Regions from separate parts of the Exiguobacterium sp. s7 genome, predicted to be linked through region 2. Evidence: riboswitches for the same ligand, from Rfam matches in the RefSeq annotation. Region 2 holds a riboswitch; each other region holds the start of a gene.

Region 1 (3,277 bases), on a different contig from region 2:
GGGCGAGCGCCGTCCCATAACGCGATGTCGCGATGGCACCGGCGTTGCAAATCGTCAACACGTTCCCCCCGGCCGGCAACACCGTCAGTGCATGCTCGCCGATGGCCCGGTACGTATCGACGTCCCGGTCGTACAAAGCGATGGCGCGGCGTTTGATTTCCTCGGCAATCGCCTCGAAGTCGTCCCCGACATTTAAATCAAGGAGCGATTCGATCACGTTTTGCAGATTGACCGCCGTCGGCCGGGTCGCGATCAAGCGGCGTCCGACGAGGTCGAGCCGACGCGTAAAGTCCGGATCGTCGACTAACCGGCCCGCCTCTTTGGCGAGGACGAACGCCCCGAAGTATGCGATGGCCGGGGCGCCGCGGACTTGGAGCGTCTCGATGGCATGTTCGGCCTGTTCGAGCGTCTCAATCGTCACGTACCGCTCTTCATGCGGCAACAACGTCTGATCCAATACGATGAGTTCGTCTGTCTGTGAATGGAAACGGATGTTTTGGACCGTCATACGCGCACCCCCGACAGGAGTGTCACCAAGTCGTCAATCGATTCGACGCTGTGGCGTTCTTTAATGAGCGCCGTCCCGAGGGAGAGCGCGTCACGTTTTCGTTCGAGCCGCGTCGCTTCCGGCAACGTCTCGAGATCGGCGACACCGGCCAGTCCGACGGCACGGCGAATGAGTTCGCAACCGGCGTAGCCGATCGTGTCGCTGAAAATCGTCCGCAACAACTCGTCGACGAAACCGTCCGTGTTGAACGGCTCGACGGCGCGTTCAAAATTGGCCCGAAACGTCTTCTCAAACGTCTCCCACACCGTCAAGACGTCCGTGAAACGCTCGAAGCGTTTGAGCGGGTCATGGAACGTCGACAGCGTCAAATGGGCGATGATTTGGCCGAGGTCGAAGCCGAACGGTCCGTAAAACGCGAACTCTGGATCGATAATCTTCGTTTCTTGTTGAGTCGCGAAGATGCTCCCCGTATGTAGGTCGCCGTGTAGGAGTGCCTCATGTTTCGTGACAAAGCCGACTTTCAGTTTCGTCACCTCGACTTTGAGCGCTTGGTCTTGCCAAAGGCGTTCGACATCTTCTCGCAGCGCCGTCTCGATGTTGTTCGACTCCGCGTCTTTGAACGGGTCGGTGAAGATGAGTTTCTCGGTGATGTCACACAGTTCTGGGTTGTAATAGTCACGTTCAATCCGCTTCTTCGCAATCGGTCCGGCCGCGTAATCCGACGTCGCGAACAGCGTCTCGCCTAAAAATTCACCAACATGGCGGGCCAGTTCAGGATACGTTTTCCCTTCCAAATAGCCTGTCCGAACGATCTCAAAATCTGACAGGTCCTCTAAAATCGTGTAGGCGAGCGTGCGGTCACTACCAAGCACGATTGGAACGAAACGAGGGACGACGTTGGCGAATTCGCGCAATGCCAACTGCTCGATCCACGCCCGTTCAAGTGTGAGTGGCCAACTTTCGCCGACGACTTTCGCATACGGGAGCGCTTGTTTGACGATGAGACTCGTTTCGCCTTGTCGGATGCGGAAAACGAGGTTCAAATTGCCGTCCCCGATCTCCTCGCAATGCGTGATGCCTCCGTCTTCGATTAACCCCAACGTTTTCACATGCTCGACGACGGTCTGTTCTGTAAATGGTTGATATGACATGATGTTTTCCCCTTCCTGTACGTTGCCCACAAAAAAAGCCCCTTTCTCCGCGAGAAAGAGGCACAGCCAAACTGGTTGTTCCTCTCATCTGTCAGACATTCGTCTGGTGGATGTAGCACCGTGCCTAGTGGTCGGTTGCTGCGGCGTCATCGGGCCAATTCCCTCTGCCAACTCGCGATAAGAGTGGTTTATTCGATTCGGTGAACTTATGTGCTGAATATTACGGACTCGACGTCACAATTGTCAACGTCATTTTCTCGGTGCACCTCCGTCTTTTTTTGTGCATATATGGAAACAACTTTCCAAAATATTTTTTTTGGAAAAAAAGGAATTGACGACGTGATGATTCTGTGCAAAAATTCAATTAAATTTCACAACTTCAAATCACATTCTTATCAAGAGCAGACGGAGGGACAAGCCCGATGATGTCGCAGCAACCGACCAGAGATGGCACGGTGCTAATTCTTGCAGCGTAAGCTGAGAGATAAGAGTTCATTTTTTTATGATGACCTCTTGCCTCGGCATGGGGTCATTTTTGTTTGCCTGGAAGGAGGAACCATATGAGTATCACTGCCACATATGAAATCAAACGGACGGACGCGGTCGCGACCGTCGCCAACAAGATCGCCCTCGAGCTGACCGTCGGCACATGGACGGACTTGCCTCACTTAGAGCAAGAGCAGTTACAGGCGTTCCGAGGTGAGGTCGTATCAACCACACATACGGACACGACGAGCCGCTTCACAATCCGCTATCCGTTACATAATGTCAGCCCTGACTTTTCATCCATCTTGACGACGACGTTCGGGAAACTGTCCCTCGATGATTCGGTCCGATTAATCGATTTGACGTTGCCGGAGACGCTCGCCTCTGATTTCAAAGGCGCCAAGTTCGGTGTCGACGGGATTCGTGAGTTGCTCGGCGTTCAGGATCGCCCGCTCGTCATGAGCATCTTCAAAGGCGTCATCGGCCGTGACCTCGCGTTTCTCGAGCAGCAACTCCGCGATCAGTTCGCCGGTGGCATCGATATCGTCAAAGACGACGAGATTTTATACGACAACCCGCTCACCCCGTCGCTTGAACGGGCCCGGATCGGAGCGGACGTCATTCAAGCCCACTTCGAGGCGACCGGGAAACGCGTCCTGTACGCCATCACGCTGAGCGGCCCCGTGTTCGGTCTGCGTGACCAGGCGCTCCGTCTCATCGAGGCCGGTGCGACGGCGCTCCTGTTCAACGTCTATACGTACGGTCTCGACGCACTGCGCGAACTCGCGAACGATCCGGATATCCACGTCCCGATCTTGGCACATCCGGCCTTTGCCGGCGCCTTGACCGGATCAATCAGTCATTCGCTTTTGCTCGGTAAACTCCCTCGCCTCGCCGGGGCCGATTTGACGCTCTTCCCGTCACCGTACGGCTCACTTGCGACACCGCGCGACGAGGCGTTCGTGATTCGTGACCAGAGTGCCGAACCACATTGGTCGAAGCCGATTTTGCCGGTCCCGTCCGCGGGGATTCATCCGGGACTCGTCGCCGATATCATTCGGGACTTCGGGACGGATGTCGTCATCAACGCCGGCGGTGGCATTCACGGTCATCCGGACGGTGCAGCCGCCGG
Region 2 (3,277 bases):
AGGGCGAGACCGATGACGAACGTCGCGGCTCCGGCGACGAGCGTCATATAGAGCGTCTCCCACGTTTGCTCGAGCATGACTTGCCAATCTACATTAGGAAACATCGCTTTCTACCTCCACTTCCACTGCCTGCGACCGGATTGAGGCGATGGCCCGCTCGACTTCAGCCGGCTCTCCGATCAATTGGATGAATAATGTCCCGAGGGCACCGACTTGTGACTGCGTCACGTTCCCGCCGATGATGTTGAAGCCGATGTCATGTTGCTTCAACACTTCTGACAGAATCGGTTGCTCGGCCGTCTCGTTCAAGAATTTGAGCTTGACGATTTGACCGCTCGGATAACGCGCTTTCAAGTGCTCGAACGTGAGCGACATGTCTTCGACCGCGCCGATCTGTTTGACGAACTCTTTCGTGATCGGCTGTTCCGGATGTTGGAACACCTCGGCGACTTGTCCGGTCTCGACGACCTTCCCGGCCTCCATGACGGCGACGCGGTGGCAAATCTTTTGGATGACGTGCATCTCATGGGTGATGAGGACGATCGTCAATCCGAGCTTTTTATTGATGCTGACGAGCAGTTCGAGAATCGAATCGGTCGTCTTCGGGTCGAGTGCGCTCGTCGCTTCATCGCAGAGGAGCACTTCTGGATTCGTAGCGAGCGCACGGGCTATCCCGACTCGCTGCTTTTGACCGCCCGATAGTTGCGACGGATAGCTGTCTTCCCGTCCGCCTAAGCCGACGAGTTCGACAAGTTCTTGGACGCGGCGTTTGCGTTCGCTGGCCGGTACCCCGATGAGCTCGAGCGGGAAGCTGATGTTCTCAGCGACCGTGCGCGACCATAATAGGTTGAAGTGTTGGAACACCATCGAGACGTTTTTACGTACCCCGCGTAGTTCCTTAGGCGTGAGCTTCGTCAGCTCGCTGCCGGCGACCACGATTTCACCGCTAGACGGTGCCTCGAGTCGGTTGAGCAAGCGGATGAGCGTCGACTTCCCCGCCCCTGAATATCCGATTATTCCAAAAATTTCGCCGCTTTCGATGGTAAGCGACACATCATCGACCGCCTGGACCCGACCGTTTTTCGTATCGAACCATTTGGCCACATTGCGTAGTTGAATCAATCCATTTCCCTCCTGACAACAAAAAAAGTACGCACGTTTGAGCAAACGTGCGTACTTTATCGGTACGGACAACGATTGCTCTCATCTTCCAAGGTTTACACCTTGCTGGAATTAGCACCATTTCGGATTGCTCCGCGGTTGCTGGGCGTCATAGGGCCAGTCCCTCAGCCTCTCTTGATAAGAGTGGTTGCGTATTTGATTAGCTTTATCATAGCGACACATTATTTTCATGTCAAACTATTTTTTTCAGACAAATTAAAAAAGGTGCCATCCGAGGATGACACAGAACGTAGCAACTTGAGTCACTGAAGGACAACCCATAGATGAACCTCTTTTGCCCGATCAGAGCATTCATCCTTATATGGGGGATTTTTACCCGATCATCACTCGGTCTTCGAACGGACCATGCAATTACGCGACCGGTGCCCCGACGCTTGATTTTTTTGGGGGACAATCGAAGGGAAGGTCCACCTGAAATCGCGTAAGCTCATGCAACGGTTGTTCGAAAACGTCTTGCTGACGGGAAAATCTCGACCTATGTTGTGTTCAAGTAAGATGTTGTAATGAATATATCATTCGTGAACTTTCTGTGTCAACTGATTATTTAAAATTTTCAGATTATTCTAATCATCCTATCTCATTTGACGAAAGATAGGACGTGCTGGACGTTTTGAAACGCATACAAACGATCGCGAACTTGGCCATTTTCCAGCTTCAATAGCGCCGGGACGCTCATGACTTGATACACCTCGAGCTCGTTCGGGATAAAGTTGGCATCGCGCTTTTCAATCTGGAGTTCGGGGTCGACGGCCTCGACGACCGAGAGCATCCGCTCGGCCACGGCGCATGTACCGCACATCGGGGCGTATATATATAAGAATCCGTCAGTAATCATTGTTCTCACCTCTCCTCTAAGTATATGAATCCGGACCGGTCGGTTCAAAAGTTGTGCTCAAATGGAAAATTCTGAACATTTCAACATTTTATATTGACGCTTGCTAGAAAGAGGCATAGTATGGTCATTAACTTTATTGCTTTTGTACATAACAGCATACCAGTAGAAAAGGACAGGTGAATCCCCAATGACGGAAGAGAAGCTTACCAGAAAACAGTTTTTGATGAACGTCTTGAACGGCCTCAGTCTTGCCATCCTCATCGCCCTCATCCCGAGCGCCTTGCTCGGTGAATTAACGAAAGCCATCTTACCTTATGTTCCGTCACTGCAGTTCATCTTAGATGCGACGACAATCGCGATGCGTCTCTTACCGGTCATCATCGGTGTCGCCGTCGCCATGCAGTTCGGACGCTCGGCACTCGAGGCCGGCACGATCGGCATCGCGACCCAAGTCGGGAGCGGCGCCATCCGCATCGAAGAAGGGGCGTTCCTCATGGCTGGAATCGGTGACGTCATCACGGCCGGTGTGACGGCCGCTCTCGCGACGTTCCTCGTCATGCAGTTGTCGCCACGCTTGAAGACATACACGGTACTCGTCTTACCGATGACGGTCATCGTCGTCGCCGGAGGAATCGGGGCGTTCCTGCTCACTTACATCTCACAAATCACCACATACGTCGGGACGATCATTATGACGATGACGGAACTGCAGCCGATTGTGATGGGTATGTTGATCGCGATGGCGTTCTCGCTCATCATCGTCTCGCCAATCTCGACGGTCGGCATCGCCACAGCGATCAGTCTGTCTGGTGTCGCGGCCGGGGCCGCCAACTTAGGGGTCGTCGCCGCCGGCTTCGGTCTCGCCATCGCCGGCTGGCAGATGAACGCGACGGGAACGTCGATCGCCCACTTCCTCGGGTCACCGAAGATTCAAATGGCGAACTTCGTCCGTCGTCCGATCATGATGTTGCCCGTACTCGCCAATGCGGCCATCCTCGGAGCGCTCGCAGGCATCCTTCGGATCGAAGGCACGCCGATCAGTGCCGGTTTCGGCGTCTCCGGCCTCATCGGGCCAATCAACGCCTTGCATTTGATGCCGGGAGGGTTCGCGCTCTGGAACGTCATGCTCGTCATCGTCTTGTTCGGACTCATCCCGATAACGCTCGGAATCATCTTCTACCGCCTGTTCAACCGGACGTCGCTCATCCAGCCTGATCATTACCGCCTCGATTTCGAATGAACAAAAAAGCCCGGCTTCTC
Region 3 (3,277 bases), on a different contig from region 2:
AAAGCGTGCTCGCTCAAATCAAGTTCGACGAGACGCCCGCACTGCTGGGCCAAGACGAGCCCGGTGTTGACGCCCGCGTCGACCGAGCTGTCACCGCTCAAGTAACGGGCCTCGTAAAACTTCGCGACCGTGTCGATGACACCGGCTCGGAAATATTCATATGGAGAGCGCGAGATGACCCGCGAGTCAACGATGACCCGTTCGATGACGACGCGGAACATGTCGTAGCGGTCGTAGCTCCCGTCCTCCCGATAGACGACGCTGAGAGGCGTGAACGCCGCACAGTTCGAGGCGAGTGTCGGGACGATGATGAGCGGCACGTTCTGTTGATAGGCGACGAGTTTGGCCGTGTCGACGAGCTTCCCGCCCCCGATGGCGATGAGGACATCGACGTCTTCAAAAATCAGCCGTTCGACTTCCTTGTCCGTACACTCCCCACGGAACGTCGTGGCCGGATAGTCCGTGATGGATGGATGGACGGCCCGCACGACTTCGTACCCGTTCTGACCGCGCAGGACGTGGGCACGTCGGCCGTCGACTAAGTCATCAAGACGGTCGAGCGCGTCATCGGCGTGGTCATATTCAAGGACGGCCTGACGAATCATGCCCGCACCTCCTCATAGGCGGCAAACAACCGCTCGATTCGTTCGACGGCCTCATCGATTTTCGGCTCGGGCGAGACGAGGCCGAAGCGGACGTATCCGTTCCCTTCTGAACCGAAGAAATAGCCCGGTGTGACGGCGACTCCTGCCTCGTACAATAACTTACGCGAGAACGATTTGGCATCGCCCTCGGGCACTTTCGCCCAGACGAAGAACGAACCCTCCGGCGGCTCGACGGCCCAACCGGCCCGGTTCAACCCATCGATCAGGCGATCACGCCGTGCCTCATAGAGTCGGGCCAAATCGTCCCGGATGGAGCGTGGGGCCTCGAGCGCGGCGACAGCCGCCGCCTGGATGGCCGAGAACACGCTGACGTGGACGTGGTCCTGATACGTATTGATCGCCTCGATGATGTCCGCGTTCCCGATGGCAAAGGCGACGCGCCAACCGGACATGTTGAACGCCTTCGACATCGTATATACCTCGATCCCGACTTCTTTCGCCCCTTTCGCCTGCAGGAAGCTCGGCGGGACGTGTCCATCAAACCCGATGCTGCCATACGCGAAGTCATGGACGACCATCAAGTCCCGCTCCTGGGCGAACCGAACGGTGTCATCAAAGAAGGCTGGTGTGGCGACGGCCCCCGTCGGATTGCTCGGATAGTTCAAATACATGAGTTTCGCCCCTTCCGTATCGAGCGTCTCATAGTCAGGGAGGAAACCGTGCTCCTCGCGTAAGATGAGATCACGGACGACGGCACCGGCGAGTCGTGCCCCGGAGATGTAGTCGGGATAGCCCGGGTTCGGCAGCAAGATCCCGTCCCCTGGCTCGAGCACACATTGCGGCAACGTGATGAGTCCGGACTTGGAACCGATGAGGATCGCGACTTCCGTCTCGGGATCGACTTCGACGCCGTACTCATTCAAGTAAAACGTCGCCACCGCTTGCTTCAGACGGGCCTGACCGCGGAACGGACCGTATTGATGGGTCGAGGCATCAAGGAGCGCCGTCTGAAGTGCGTCGCAGATTGGGGCGGGCGTCGGCAAATCCGGCGTCCCTTGACCGAGTCGGATGATATCGCGACCGGCCTGTTCAAGTGCTGCGACTTCATCGGCGAGTCCGACAAAATGTTGGGGTGGTAAAGTTTTAAGTAAGTGTGAGCGTCTGTCTGTCATGAATAGTCCTCCTATGCAAAAAACACCCCTTTCCGCGGAAAGGGGTGTCGAGATACGGACGTATTCAAACAACCACCTTTCCATCTCTCAAGGTCACCTTGCTGGAATTAGCACAGTATTGGAACAATCTGTTGCTGAAGCTTCATCGGGCCAGTCCCTCCGCTTCTCTTGATAGAAAGTGTTTTTATATGCGATTTGTCTTTTTGTAATATGTCACTTAGTTAACCAAACGTTACCAATCTTGTCAATCCTTTTTCGAAAATGGGTGTGGCCTATTGAATCCCGATAAAAAAAAGGTCATAGTACAAAGTGAACACTATTCTACAAAATTTAAAAGATGAGGGGATGGACCTTTGGAATTAAATCGTCAATTGATTTGGAAGTTGAGCGTGATCGGATTGATTCTGCTCGTCCTATGGAAAGTCATCAGTGAACCGGACACGATTTCTAGTGTGTTGCACTACACGTTCCAGTTGCTGACGCCGATTATCATGGGAATTGCCATCGCGCTGCTCCTGAATACCGTCCTGTCCTATATAGAAGAACGGTTTCAATTAAAACGCTATCAAGGTTTGCTGATCGTTTATATCGTCTTCATCGGGATTCTTGTCATCTCCGCTGTGACATTGTTCCCGCGCATCTACTCGAGTGTGGCCTCACTCATCGAAGAGCTCCCGTTCTACATCCGACAGATTGACGGGTTCCTCGCCAAGTTGAACACGTACTTGAAAGAGTACAACGCGACGATCGCCCAAGCCATCGATTTCAGCCGCTTCGAGGAACGTTACTCGGGCTGGGTCGAGACCGCCGTCTTGTCGTCGGTCAGCTACGTGTCGAGCTTCACGATGACGCTCATCAATTTCTTGATTGGGATCGTCATCTCAATCTATCTGTTAAAAGACAAAGAGGTTTTTGCCCGCATGTTCAAGCGGCTGTTGTATGCGATGTTCCCGGTCGCGTCGGCTAAGACGACGATCGACATCTTTCAAGAGATGGATTACATCTTCAAACGCTATATCATCGGGAAGTCGATCGACTGCCTCATCATCGGGGTGTTGGCCGTCGCCGGTCTGTTGATCATCGGGGCACCTTACGCGCTTCTACTCGGCGTCATCGTCGGCGTCTTGAATTTTATCCCGTACGTCGGTCCGCTGCTCGGGATGATTCCGGCGTTCATCATCACCTACTTCTATGACCCGTTCACGGCGCTCATCGTCCTCTTGTTCATCTTCTTGTTGCAACAATTCGACGGACTCTGGCTCGGCCCGAAGATTCTCGGCGACAGCGTCGGCATCACCCCGTTTTGGGTCATCACCTCGATCATCATCGGGGGTAGCCTGTTCGGTCTCGTCGGGATGTTCATCAGTGTACCGGTCACGGCGATGATTCAAGTCGTGTTCTCTCGGTTGATCGACTACCGGCTCAGCCGAAAGAATTTGAACGAATTATTATGACACATTGACGATTTATGTTGACACATTTCACGGAAATATCATAATC

What was found. Region 2 has a riboswitch for S-adenosylmethionine ahead of KNP79_RS02740 (methionine ABC transporter ATP-binding protein). Riboswitches for the same ligand answer to the same signal wherever they lie in the genome.
Region 1: it holds a riboswitch for S-adenosylmethionine, as region 2 does, so the genes downstream of both, mtnK (S-methyl-5-thioribose kinase) here and KNP79_RS02740 (methionine ABC transporter ATP-binding protein) in region 2, are expected to answer to the same signal.
Region 3: it holds a riboswitch for S-adenosylmethionine, as region 2 does, so the genes downstream of both, KNP79_RS11510 (aminotransferase class I/II-fold pyridoxal phosphate-dependent enzyme) here and KNP79_RS02740 (methionine ABC transporter ATP-binding protein) in region 2, are expected to answer to the same signal.

The regions. Positions count from the first base shown of each region.
Region 1 is NZ_JACSLO010000017.1:7,679-10,955, reverse strand. It holds gene mtnA (S-methyl-5-thioribose-1-phosphate isomerase) at 1-508, opposite strand, end outside; gene mtnK (S-methyl-5-thioribose kinase) at 505-1,659, opposite strand; SAM riboswitch class I at 1,741-1,843, opposite strand; SAM riboswitch class I at 2,049-2,150, shown strand; gene KNP79_RS14355 (2,3-diketo-5-methylthiopentyl-1-phosphate enolase) at 2,220-3,277, shown strand, end outside.
Region 2 is NZ_JACSLO010000002.1:27,910-31,186, reverse strand. It holds gene KNP79_RS02745 (methionine ABC transporter permease) at 1-104, opposite strand, end outside; gene KNP79_RS02740 (methionine ABC transporter ATP-binding protein) at 94-1,122, opposite strand; SAM riboswitch class I at 1,201-1,306, opposite strand; gene KNP79_RS02735 (thioredoxin family protein) at 1,760-2,017, opposite strand; gene KNP79_RS02730 (PTS sugar transporter subunit IIC) at 2,241-3,257, shown strand.
Region 3 is NZ_JACSLO010000009.1:24,884-28,160, reverse strand. It holds gene KNP79_RS11515 (iron-containing alcohol dehydrogenase) at 1-605, opposite strand, end outside; gene KNP79_RS11510 (aminotransferase class I/II-fold pyridoxal phosphate-dependent enzyme) at 602-1,777, opposite strand; SAM riboswitch class I at 1,855-1,955, opposite strand; gene KNP79_RS11505 (AI-2E family transporter) at 2,131-3,231, shown strand.